One region of the Streptomyces sp. 147326 genome, then DNA from elsewhere that is predicted to be linked to it. Evidence: riboswitches for the same ligand, from Rfam matches in the RefSeq annotation. Region 1 holds a riboswitch; each other region holds the start of a gene.
What was found. Region 1 has a riboswitch for cobalamin ahead of RIU97_RS04165 (hypothetical protein). Riboswitches for the same ligand answer to the same signal wherever they lie in the genome.
Positions count from the first base shown of each region.

Region 2: it holds a riboswitch for cobalamin, as region 1 does, so the genes downstream of both, RIU97_RS13980 (ribonucleoside-diphosphate reductase subunit alpha) here and RIU97_RS04165 (hypothetical protein) in region 1, are expected to answer to the same signal.
Region 3: it holds a riboswitch for cobalamin, as region 1 does, so the genes downstream of both, RIU97_RS34410 (ABC transporter substrate-binding protein) here and RIU97_RS04165 (hypothetical protein) in region 1, are expected to answer to the same signal.
Region 4: it holds a riboswitch for cobalamin, as region 1 does, so the genes downstream of both, RIU97_RS05910 (DUF4430 domain-containing protein) here and RIU97_RS04165 (hypothetical protein) in region 1, are expected to answer to the same signal.

Region 1 is NZ_CP134201.1:853,658-855,849, forward strand. Features, by position in the region: gene RIU97_RS04165 (hypothetical protein) at 1-1,150, opposite strand, end outside; cobalamin riboswitch at 1,262-1,400, opposite strand; cobalamin riboswitch at 1,468-1,602, shown strand; gene RIU97_RS04170 (hypothetical protein) at 1,712-2,192, shown strand, end outside.
Region 2 is NZ_CP134201.1:3,209,566-3,211,757, forward strand. Features, by position in the region: gene RIU97_RS13970 (Uma2 family endonuclease) at 1-213, opposite strand, end outside; gene RIU97_RS13975 (GNAT family N-acetyltransferase) at 291-788, shown strand; cobalamin riboswitch at 830-961, shown strand; gene RIU97_RS13980 (ribonucleoside-diphosphate reductase subunit alpha) at 1,106-2,192, shown strand, end outside.
Region 3 is NZ_CP134201.1:7,493,961-7,496,152, reverse strand. Features, by position in the region: partial or broken gene RIU97_RS34415 (agmatine deiminase family protein) at 1-109, shown strand, start outside; cobalamin riboswitch at 387-613, shown strand; gene RIU97_RS34410 (ABC transporter substrate-binding protein) at 989-1,978, shown strand; gene RIU97_RS34405 (FecCD family ABC transporter permease) at 2,095-2,192, shown strand, end outside.
Region 4 is NZ_CP134201.1:1,269,731-1,271,922, reverse strand. Features, by position in the region: gene RIU97_RS05915 (3-hydroxybutyryl-CoA dehydrogenase) at 1-242, shown strand, start outside; gene RIU97_RS05910 (DUF4430 domain-containing protein) at 405-893, opposite strand; cobalamin riboswitch at 1,040-1,183, opposite strand; gene RIU97_RS05905 (SRPBCC family protein) at 1,357-1,806, shown strand; gene RIU97_RS05900 (alpha/beta hydrolase) at 1,840-2,192, opposite strand, start outside.

The DNA of each region.
Region 1 (2,192 bases):
AGACCTTGAGGTTGCCGGCGTCGTCGTCGACGGTCAGGGCCAGCATGGTGGCGGTGCCTGCGGTGAAGGTGGACTGTGCGACCCACTGCGGGGCGCCGGGGGTGACCGGGACGGGCGGGGCCGTGGTGAATCCGCCGCCGGCCACGGCGCGCAGCGCGTCGATCGAGGCGTAGGCGCTCGGGCCGGTGTCGGACGGCTTGTACTTGAAGCCGCCCGCCGGGTTGTACTGGTTGGCGATCAGGAAGTCGACGGGGGTCTTGCCGTTGGCGGTGAGGAAGTCACCGGTCTGCGGGTTGATGCCGCAGGCGTTGAGGCCGGCGACGCCCCAGCCGTTGGAGCTGGTGTTGACCCCGTACATGGAGTTGAAGGCACCGGTGCTGGCGACGAGCTTGCCCTTGAGGAAGTTCTTGGCCTGGACGACGTCGGCGTCGGTGTTGGGGACGCCGGAGACGCAGAGCGCGGCCATCGCGGCGCCGGTCATGTCGACGTCGCTCGCGGAGTTGAGGACGGTGGGGTTGCCCTCGGCCTTGTTGTAGGTCCAGCCGCCGTCGACGTGCTGGTTGGCGCGGATGCGGGTGACCATCGAGTCGGTGAGCGCCTGCGGGACGCGGTTGCCGCCGGCCTGGGTCTTGGCGCCACCGAGCGAAAGGGCCGCGAAGACGGTGCCGTTGAAGTTGCCGGACGGGCCGAAGTAGCCCGCCTCGGCCGTCTGCCAGAAGGAGTAGACGTGGGCGACGAGGTTGCGGGAGGCCGACACGCGGGCCGGGTCGATGCCGGCGGCGTACGCGTTGAGGGTGCCGCGCTCGTAGTCGGTGACCACCGGGGAGGCCGAGGGCCAGCCCGCCGTGGACAGCAGGTTCCGGTAGACGGTGCGGGCGTTCTTCGTCGTGTCCCCGCCCGGGGCGACGTCGACGACCGCGGTGCCGGCGGCGGCGAAGGTGCTGAACGCCCACTCGTTGGACAGGCCGGAGCCGGCGTACGAACCGTCGGCCGCCTGCAGCGACTTGAGGTAGGCGACGCCGTTCGTCTTGGACGTGGCGATCTGCGCCGGCGACGAGGTCGCGAAGGCGGGCAGCGCGGTGAGGGCGAAGGCGCCGAGCGCGGCGGGCACCGCGAGCGCGAGGCGGCGGGACGTACGGGGACGGGACATGGCCTGCTCCTGGAATCGGCGGACGCCGGCCTTCCCGGGCGCCACGCGGTCGCCGTACGGACGCACGGCCGGGCATGCCGGGGGCCGCCGTCCGGAACGCGTGGTACGGCTTCCTGTTCTGCATCGCCGGATGGGCATTCGGGCTCGGAAACGGCCCCCGCCGTCCCACACCGCTGCGCGTCAGCTCCGGCATCGCACCGGATTCCCCCATGTGGCAGCCCAGGACGCTACCCGAGCGATCAAGGGACCGCCAGCCATCCGTGCGGGTGGGCAGGGGGCGCATCCGGGAGGCCTATGCCATCTTGACGCGTCGGCGAAATCCGTGTTGCACTCCGGCTGATAGCTGCTCAGCACCAGGGGAAGCCGGTCGAATTCCGGCGCTGACCCGCAACCGTAGGCCCGGTTCGTTCCGGGTGAGCCGGAATGCCTGGGGCCGGGACACAGTACGAAGAGCGCCGTCGTGGATTGCGGTGTGGTCGTCGCAGCCTCCCCCTGGCGTTCGCAGCCGTGCGGGGGCGCATCACCACGCACGCAGCCCCCCGGCAGAGACGAGGGGCCGCGGTGGGGACCGAACAGCAGGCGAAACGGCAGTCGGGGACGAGACGGCGGTTCTTCTCCCTCGTGACCGCGGCCTTCGTGACGCTCGGTGCGGGAATTGCGTTCTTCACGGTCCCCCCGTCCGCCCATGCCGATCCGATCGAGCAGTGCACGGCCACCACCGGCGCCGTCGTGGCCGTGGACTTCGGTCCCTTCGGCGGAAAGGTCGAGCGCGGCTGCGACACCACCCCGACGACCGGCTTCGAGCTGCTGCGCACGGGCGGCTTCACCACCGTCGGCACCGTCCACGACGGTGACGGATTCATCTGCCGGATAGGCAACGGCTCCTTCAACTCCGGTACGCAGTACCCCACTCCGGACAAGGAGGAGTGCGTCCTCACCCCGCAGGCCACCGCGTACTGGTCGTACTGGATCGCCTCGCCCGGTCAGAAGAACTGGACGTACAGCCCGCTCGGCGCCATGGCACGCACTCCGAAGCCGGGCG
Region 2 (2,192 bases), 2.4 Mb from region 1:
CCCTGGGTGCAGCCAGAAATCCGGGTGGTGCTGCATGCAGATCCGTGTCAGCCACAGAATGATCCGCCCGTGGTCCCCGTCTGGCATGGCCTTGCTCCTCAGCACCCCACCGATGAACTCCAGTCGCAGCCCCTCCGCCTCGCGGGCCGCTATCCGGGCCAGGTGCTCGAACTCTGCGATCGTCATGTGGGGCCTGTCGGTCATCACGGTCATGCCTCGCTCGCCTTCCTCGACGGTGCTTCTTCGACCATAGCGCCGCCCGCCGACACCCGTCCTGCACACTCGACCGCATGGACATGGTGATCAGAACGGCGCTGCCCGCCGAATACGCGGAACTGGGTGAGATCACGGCGCAGGCCTACCTCGCCGACGGGCACCTGGACTTCAACGAGGACGACGGCTACCTGAACGTGCTGCGCGACGTGGCCGGCCGGGCCGCCCGGGCCGAGGTGCTCGTCGCCGAGCGGGACGGGCGGATCCTGGGCGGGGTGACCTTCGCCGCCCCCGGCAGCCCGCTCGCCGACATCGCCGCCCCCGACGAGGCGGAGTTCCGGATGCTCGCGGTGGCCCGGGCGGCGCGCGGCCAGGGCGCCGGTGAGGCTCTGGTGCGGGCGTGCGTCGAGCGGGCGCGGGCCATCGAGGGGGTGACGGGCGTCGTGCTCTCCACCCAGCGCAGCATGGCCGGCGCCCACCGGATCTACGCGCAACTGGGCTTCGTACGCGTTCCCGAGCGGGACTGGGCGCCGATCCCGGGCCTGACACTCCTCGCGTATCGGCTCAAGCTGTAGCCGCGCCGACACTACATGTGGGGGTTGCCGCATACGGCCGCCCCCACATGTATGCTCAAGGCTGCTGTCGCGCAGGGGAATCCGGTGTGAATCCGGAACTGTCCCGCAACGGTATGAAGTGTCCGCCTACCGGACACCAAGTCCGATGACCTGCCGACAGCGCGCCCGGCTCGACCGAACCGGGTGCCGACACGTCCGGGCCTCGCGGTTGGGCCGGTGGACGCCATGCGGTGTGTACGCGTTCCTACCACGCCCGCATGCGCCCGCTCGCGCCCCGCTCCGCCGATGACCGGGCCGAGCGAGGGAGAGCTCCCGCCGTGACCATCGCGCCTTCCGCACCGCGCGCCGAGTCCGTTTCTGGCGACAACACCGAGGGCCCGGGGGCCACGCTGCTGCGTACCCTCACCGAACTGACGGCGGACCTCCCCGACACCGACCCCGGGCGCGTCGCCGCCGCCGCGCTCCGCGGCCGCAGCTCCGCCGCCGACGAGGCCGAACTCCGCGGTCTCGCCACCGAGGGCGCCGCCGGTCTGATCTCCGAGGACCCCGCCTACTCGAAGCTCGCCGCCCGGCTGCTGACGCTGGCCGTGCGCGACGAGGCCGCGAGTCAGGGCTCCACCTCCTTCTCGGCCTCGGTCGAGGTCGGTCACCGCGAGGGCCTGATCGCCGACCGCACCGCCGAGTTCGTGCGCACGCACGCGAACCGGCTGGACGCGCTGGTCGAGCACACCCTCGCCGAGGGCGCCGACGACCGCTTCGGCTTCTTCGGCCTGCGCACCCTGCACAGCCGCTACCTGCTGCGCCACCCGATCACCCGTCAGGTCATCGAGACCCCGCAGTACTTCATGCTGCGCGTGGCCTGCGGCCTCGCCGCGGACGAGAGCGTCCAGGCCCTCGAGGAAGTGACCTCGCTGTACCGGCTGATGAGCCGCCTCGACTACCTGCCCTCCTCCCCCACCCTCTTCAACTCCGGCACCCGGCACCCGCAGATGTCCTCCTGCTACCTGCTGGATTCCCCGCTGGACGAGCTCGACTCGATCTACGACCGCTACCACCAGGTGGCGCGCCTGTCGAAGCACGCCGGCGGCATCGGCCTGTCGTACTCCCGCATCCGCGCCCGCGGTTCCCTGATCCGCGGCACCAACGGCCACTCCAACGGCATCGTGCCGTTCCTGAAGACCCTCGACGCCTCCGTCGCCGCCGTGAACCAGGGTGGCCGCCGCAAGGGCGCCGCCGCCGTCTACCTGGAGACCTGGCACGCGGACATCGAGGAGTTCCTGGAGCTCCGCGACAACACCGGTGAGGACCAGCGCCGTACGCACAACCTGAACCTCGCCCACTGGGTCCCCGACGAGTTCATGCGCCGCGTGAACGCGGACGCCGAGTGGTCGCTGTTCTCCCCGG
Region 3 (2,192 bases), 6.6 Mb from region 1:
CCCCGAGCGGGACAACGTGCCGGTCGCGGTCGACACGATCGCCTCGGGCGGCGGCGGCATCCACTGCTCGACCCACGACCAGCCCGGGAAGCCCGCCGGCACCTCCTGAACTCCGGCCGGGGGTCCGGCGGTCCGGCGGTCCGGTTGCGGAACGACGAGACGATCCAGGAGCAGAGGGGGAGGAAGAGGGCGGCGCCGAGGCTGCCCAGAATGCGGGCAGGGCAGCACGAAGCAAGGCGTACACGGAGGTGTCCGGGCACGCCGCGGGGCCTCGGCGCGTGACCGTCCTCTGGGCCGGAGGCGGAGTTGTGGCCTCCGGCCCAGCTGCGGTGGTGCGTCCCGCCCCCGGCCGGGCAGGGGCGGCCGGGGGGTGCGGGCCTCGCGGGTAGGCTGTGAGCGCAGCTGGTTCGCACCCGTCAGCCGGACGGGGCGCGTCGTAAGAGGGAACCCGGTGGGAATCCGGGACTGCCCCGCAGCGGTGAGTGGGAACGACCGCCGTCATACGCACTGGGACCGGAACCGGTCCCGGGAAGCGACGGCCAGTAGGTGCCCGCCGGGAGACCGGCAGGCGCGCCCGCGAGTCCGAAGACCTGCCACTGCCCGCATGACGAAGCGTCGTGCGGGGGCCCGGGGCACGCCTCCCCGGGGCCTTTCTGCCGCGACTCGCGAAGGAGAGTTGACGTGGCCGACCAGACCGTCACCACCGCTGGGTGCGTTGAGCACGACACCGGCCTCCCCGATCTCGACGTCGACGTCGACGTCCCGGGGCCGATCCCCTCGTAGACGACGGGCCGCCCGGGCGTCCCGTGCGACGCCCTGCCCCCAGGCGCCGTGGCCGCCGTGCGGGGCCGCCGCCTGCCGTCCCCGCGAGCCGTGGCGCGATTCACCCCGCCCGGCCCCGTGCGCCCGCTCGCTCCTGTGCCCCGTGCCCTGTGCCCCTGACAGGGCGTGAAGAACATCCGATCCATCCGCGGTGAGAGGACCACCCATGCCCCGCAACCACCCGAAGGCCGTGCTGTCCGCGCTCGCCGTCGCCCTGCTGATATCCGGCTGCGGAGGCGGCACCGCGCCCTCCGCCACCCCCTCGCCGGGCACGACCGCCGAGGGCTTTCCCGTCACGGTCACCAACTGCGGGGTGACGAGCACCTATCAGCGTCCGCCGCAGCGCGCGGTGTCGCTGAACCAGCACGCGACCGAGGTGATGCTGGCGCTCGGCCTGGAGAAGTCGATGGTGGGGACGGGCTATCTCGACGACAAGGTCCTCCCCGAGTACCAGGCCGCCTACGACAGCGTGAAGGTCCTCTCCAAGGAGTACCCGTCCTTCGAGGCACTCCTGGAGGCCGAGCCCGACTTCGTCTACGGCGGGTGGACCTCCACCTTCGACGAGAAGGAGGGACGCAGCCGGGCCGCGTTCGCCAAGGCCGGGATCAACACCCGCCTCAACACCGAGGAGTGCCCCACCGGCCCGGTGGACGTGGCCGCCATGGACGAGGAGATCCGCGCGGTCGCCAAGGTCTTCGGCGTGCCCGAGCGGGCCGAGGAGCAGCTGGGGAAGCTGCACGCCACCCTCGACAAGGTCGAGGCCGGGCTCACCGGCGTCACCGCGGTCAAGCTCTTCGTGTACGACAGCGGCGACAAGACGGCCTTCACCGCGGGCGGCAAGGGCATCGGCAACGAGATGATCCGCCGGGCCGGCGGGGTGAACCTCTTCGCCGACCTGGACAAGGCCTTCGGCGACGTCTCGTTCGAGCAGGTGGCGCAGCGCGCTCCCGAGGCCATCGTCATCTACGACTACGGCGACCGGTCGGTCGAGGACAAGAAGAAGTTCCTGCTCGCCCATCCGGCGCTGAAGGACGTGCCCGCGATCAGGAACCAGCGGTTCGCGGTCCTGCCGCTGTCTTCCACCGTGGTCGGCGTGCGGGTGCCGTCGGCCGTCGAGTCGCTGGCGCGTCAGCTCCACCCGGGCCTCGTCCAGTGACCGGGGCGAAGGCTCCGGCACCCGTGGGGGCCGGCCTCCATGAGGAACGCCGGTCCGGCCCTCGCGAGGCAGGCCGGCCAGGGCCCGCGCGGCGCCCCGGGATCCCGTACGCCGTCGTGCTGGCCCTCCTGGGCGCGCTGGTGGTCGGCGCCGCCACGGCCGGCATCGCGGCCGGCTCGATCAGCGTCCCGGCCGACCAGGTGTGGGGCATCCT
Region 4 (2,192 bases), 420 kb from region 1:
CCGGGTTCGCGAGCGCCGCCGACGTCGACACGGGCATGGAACTGGGCTGCGCCCACCCCATGGGCCCGCTCAAGCTCGCCGACCTGATCGGCCTGGACACCGTCGCGGCCATCGCGGAATCCCTGTACGAGGAGTTCAAGGAGCCGCTCTACGCCCCGCCCCCGCTGCTGCAGCGGATGGTCCAGGCGGGGCTGCTGGGCCGCAAGAGCGGCCGCGGGTTCCACACATACGACCGGGGCTGATGAGGGACCCGGTGGTGCCGCTGCGGGGTTGAGGGACCCCTGGTGGCACGGACAAGGAGCGCGGAGCGGCCCGGTGAGCCGCTCCGCGCTCCTGTCGGGAGGCGCTCCGTCCTGACGGACGCGGGCTTTCGGCCCGGACCGGAGGCCGGACTGGAAGCCGGACTAGAAGGCGGTCCAGGTGAAGGCCACCTCGTCGCCCGCCCTCAGCTTGAACTGGCAGCCGCCGACCGGGGTCGGGGTGCCGTTGACGGATATGGCCCAGTAGGCCGAGCCGCCGCCGCTGACGTTCTTGACGGAGTCCACGGAGAAGTCGTCGAAGGACGCGTACCAGGTGCCGTCCCACGCGAAGTAGTTCCGGCGGGCGGCGTCGTCGAGCGCGGCCGTCGGGGTGGGCACGGCCGTCGGGTTCGCCGCCCCGTTGGTGCCGTCGCACTTGTGCGTGCCGCCGGTCGCCGTGGTGACGTCGTGCCCCTTGGTGTTGACCTTCCCCTTGAACAGCAGCCCGTCGGGCCCCTGCACGGTGAGGGCCACGTTGACCTTCTTGTTCGTGTCCGGGGCGGTCTCGGCGTGCGCGACGGCCGGTGCCGTGGCGAGGGCGAGCCCGAGGGCCGCCGTGGTGATCAGGGCGCGGCGGGCGGGAGTCTGGCGCATGGGTGCCTTCCTGGCGTGAACTCGAGGTCGTGCGCCGCCGGCCCCGGTCGCCCCGGGCACACCGCGGTCCCGGGCCCGGGGAAGCGGACACAGGTGATCGGTGAGCCTGGGGCTCAGGGCTTCGTGCTGCAGACCGTGACAGTGGGAAGCCGTACGCACCACACGCTGGGTCGTCCGACTCGCGACGCGGATGCGCCGCACACGGTTGCAGGTCAGCGCCGGAATCACACCGGCTTCCCCCAGTCGCGCAGGCATTCAGTTATGGGTCGGGCATGTACCTGACCAGAGGCATCGTAGGGGCAGCCGCCCCGTCCCACCAGCACTCACCGGGACTCACCCGTCCGCACCAGGATCCACCCGTCCTCGCCGGCACGGCGGCGGCCGGCCGCCCGGTCGTCGGCGCGCGCACGGGGTGACGTTCTGGGATCGTGGACCACAGGTGCAGTCACACCGAGGAGCCGACATGTCCGGACAGTTCGAGGCGAGCGTCGAGATCGACCGGCCGGTCGAGGAGGTCTTCGCCTACCTCGCCGACGGGCGCAACGACCCGGATTTCAGCCCGCGCGTCCAGGAGATCACCAGGACCCCGGACGGCCCCACGGCCCTCGGCACGGTCTTCCGCAGCACGGTCAAGGACGCCGGGATGAAGACCGCCCGCGAGTTCCGCATCGTCGGCTTCGACCCGCCGCACCTGATCCGCTGGACCGAGCAGAGCAAGAACCTGGTCACCGCCGAGGGCGGCTACGACCTCGACGCCCTCCCCGGCGGCCGCACCCGGGTCCGGATCTTCAACACCCTGCACGGCCACGGCCTCGGCAAGCTGCTCGCCGGTATCGCGGTGAGCGCCGCGCGCAAGGACGCCCCCGATTTCGGCCGCCGTATCAAGGCTGCCGCAGAGGCGTCCCGCGCTTGACCGGCCGTCCGGCCGACCATCATCCGGGCGGTGTCAGAACCGCCCGGGCCCGGCCGGGATCGGCAGCGGCTTCGACGGGGCCAGGGACCCGCGCTGCTCGGCAGCGCTCGCCGGGTTCTGGCAGGTCACGTCCTGGGCGGGCAGCTTGCCCGTGGTCAGGTACGCGTGGACCGGCGCGTTGGCGCAGGAGGCGGGGTCGGCGAGGTACACCCCGTGGCCCTCACCGCCGGCCGCCAGCACCATCCGCGAGCCCTTGAGCGCGCGGTGCAGGCCCTGCCCGCTGACGAGCGGGGTCTGTGAGTCCCACTCGTTCTGCACGGTCAGCACGTTCGCCTTCTTGTTCATCGGCGTGGCCGCCTCGACCGGCCGGTCCCAGAAGGCGCACG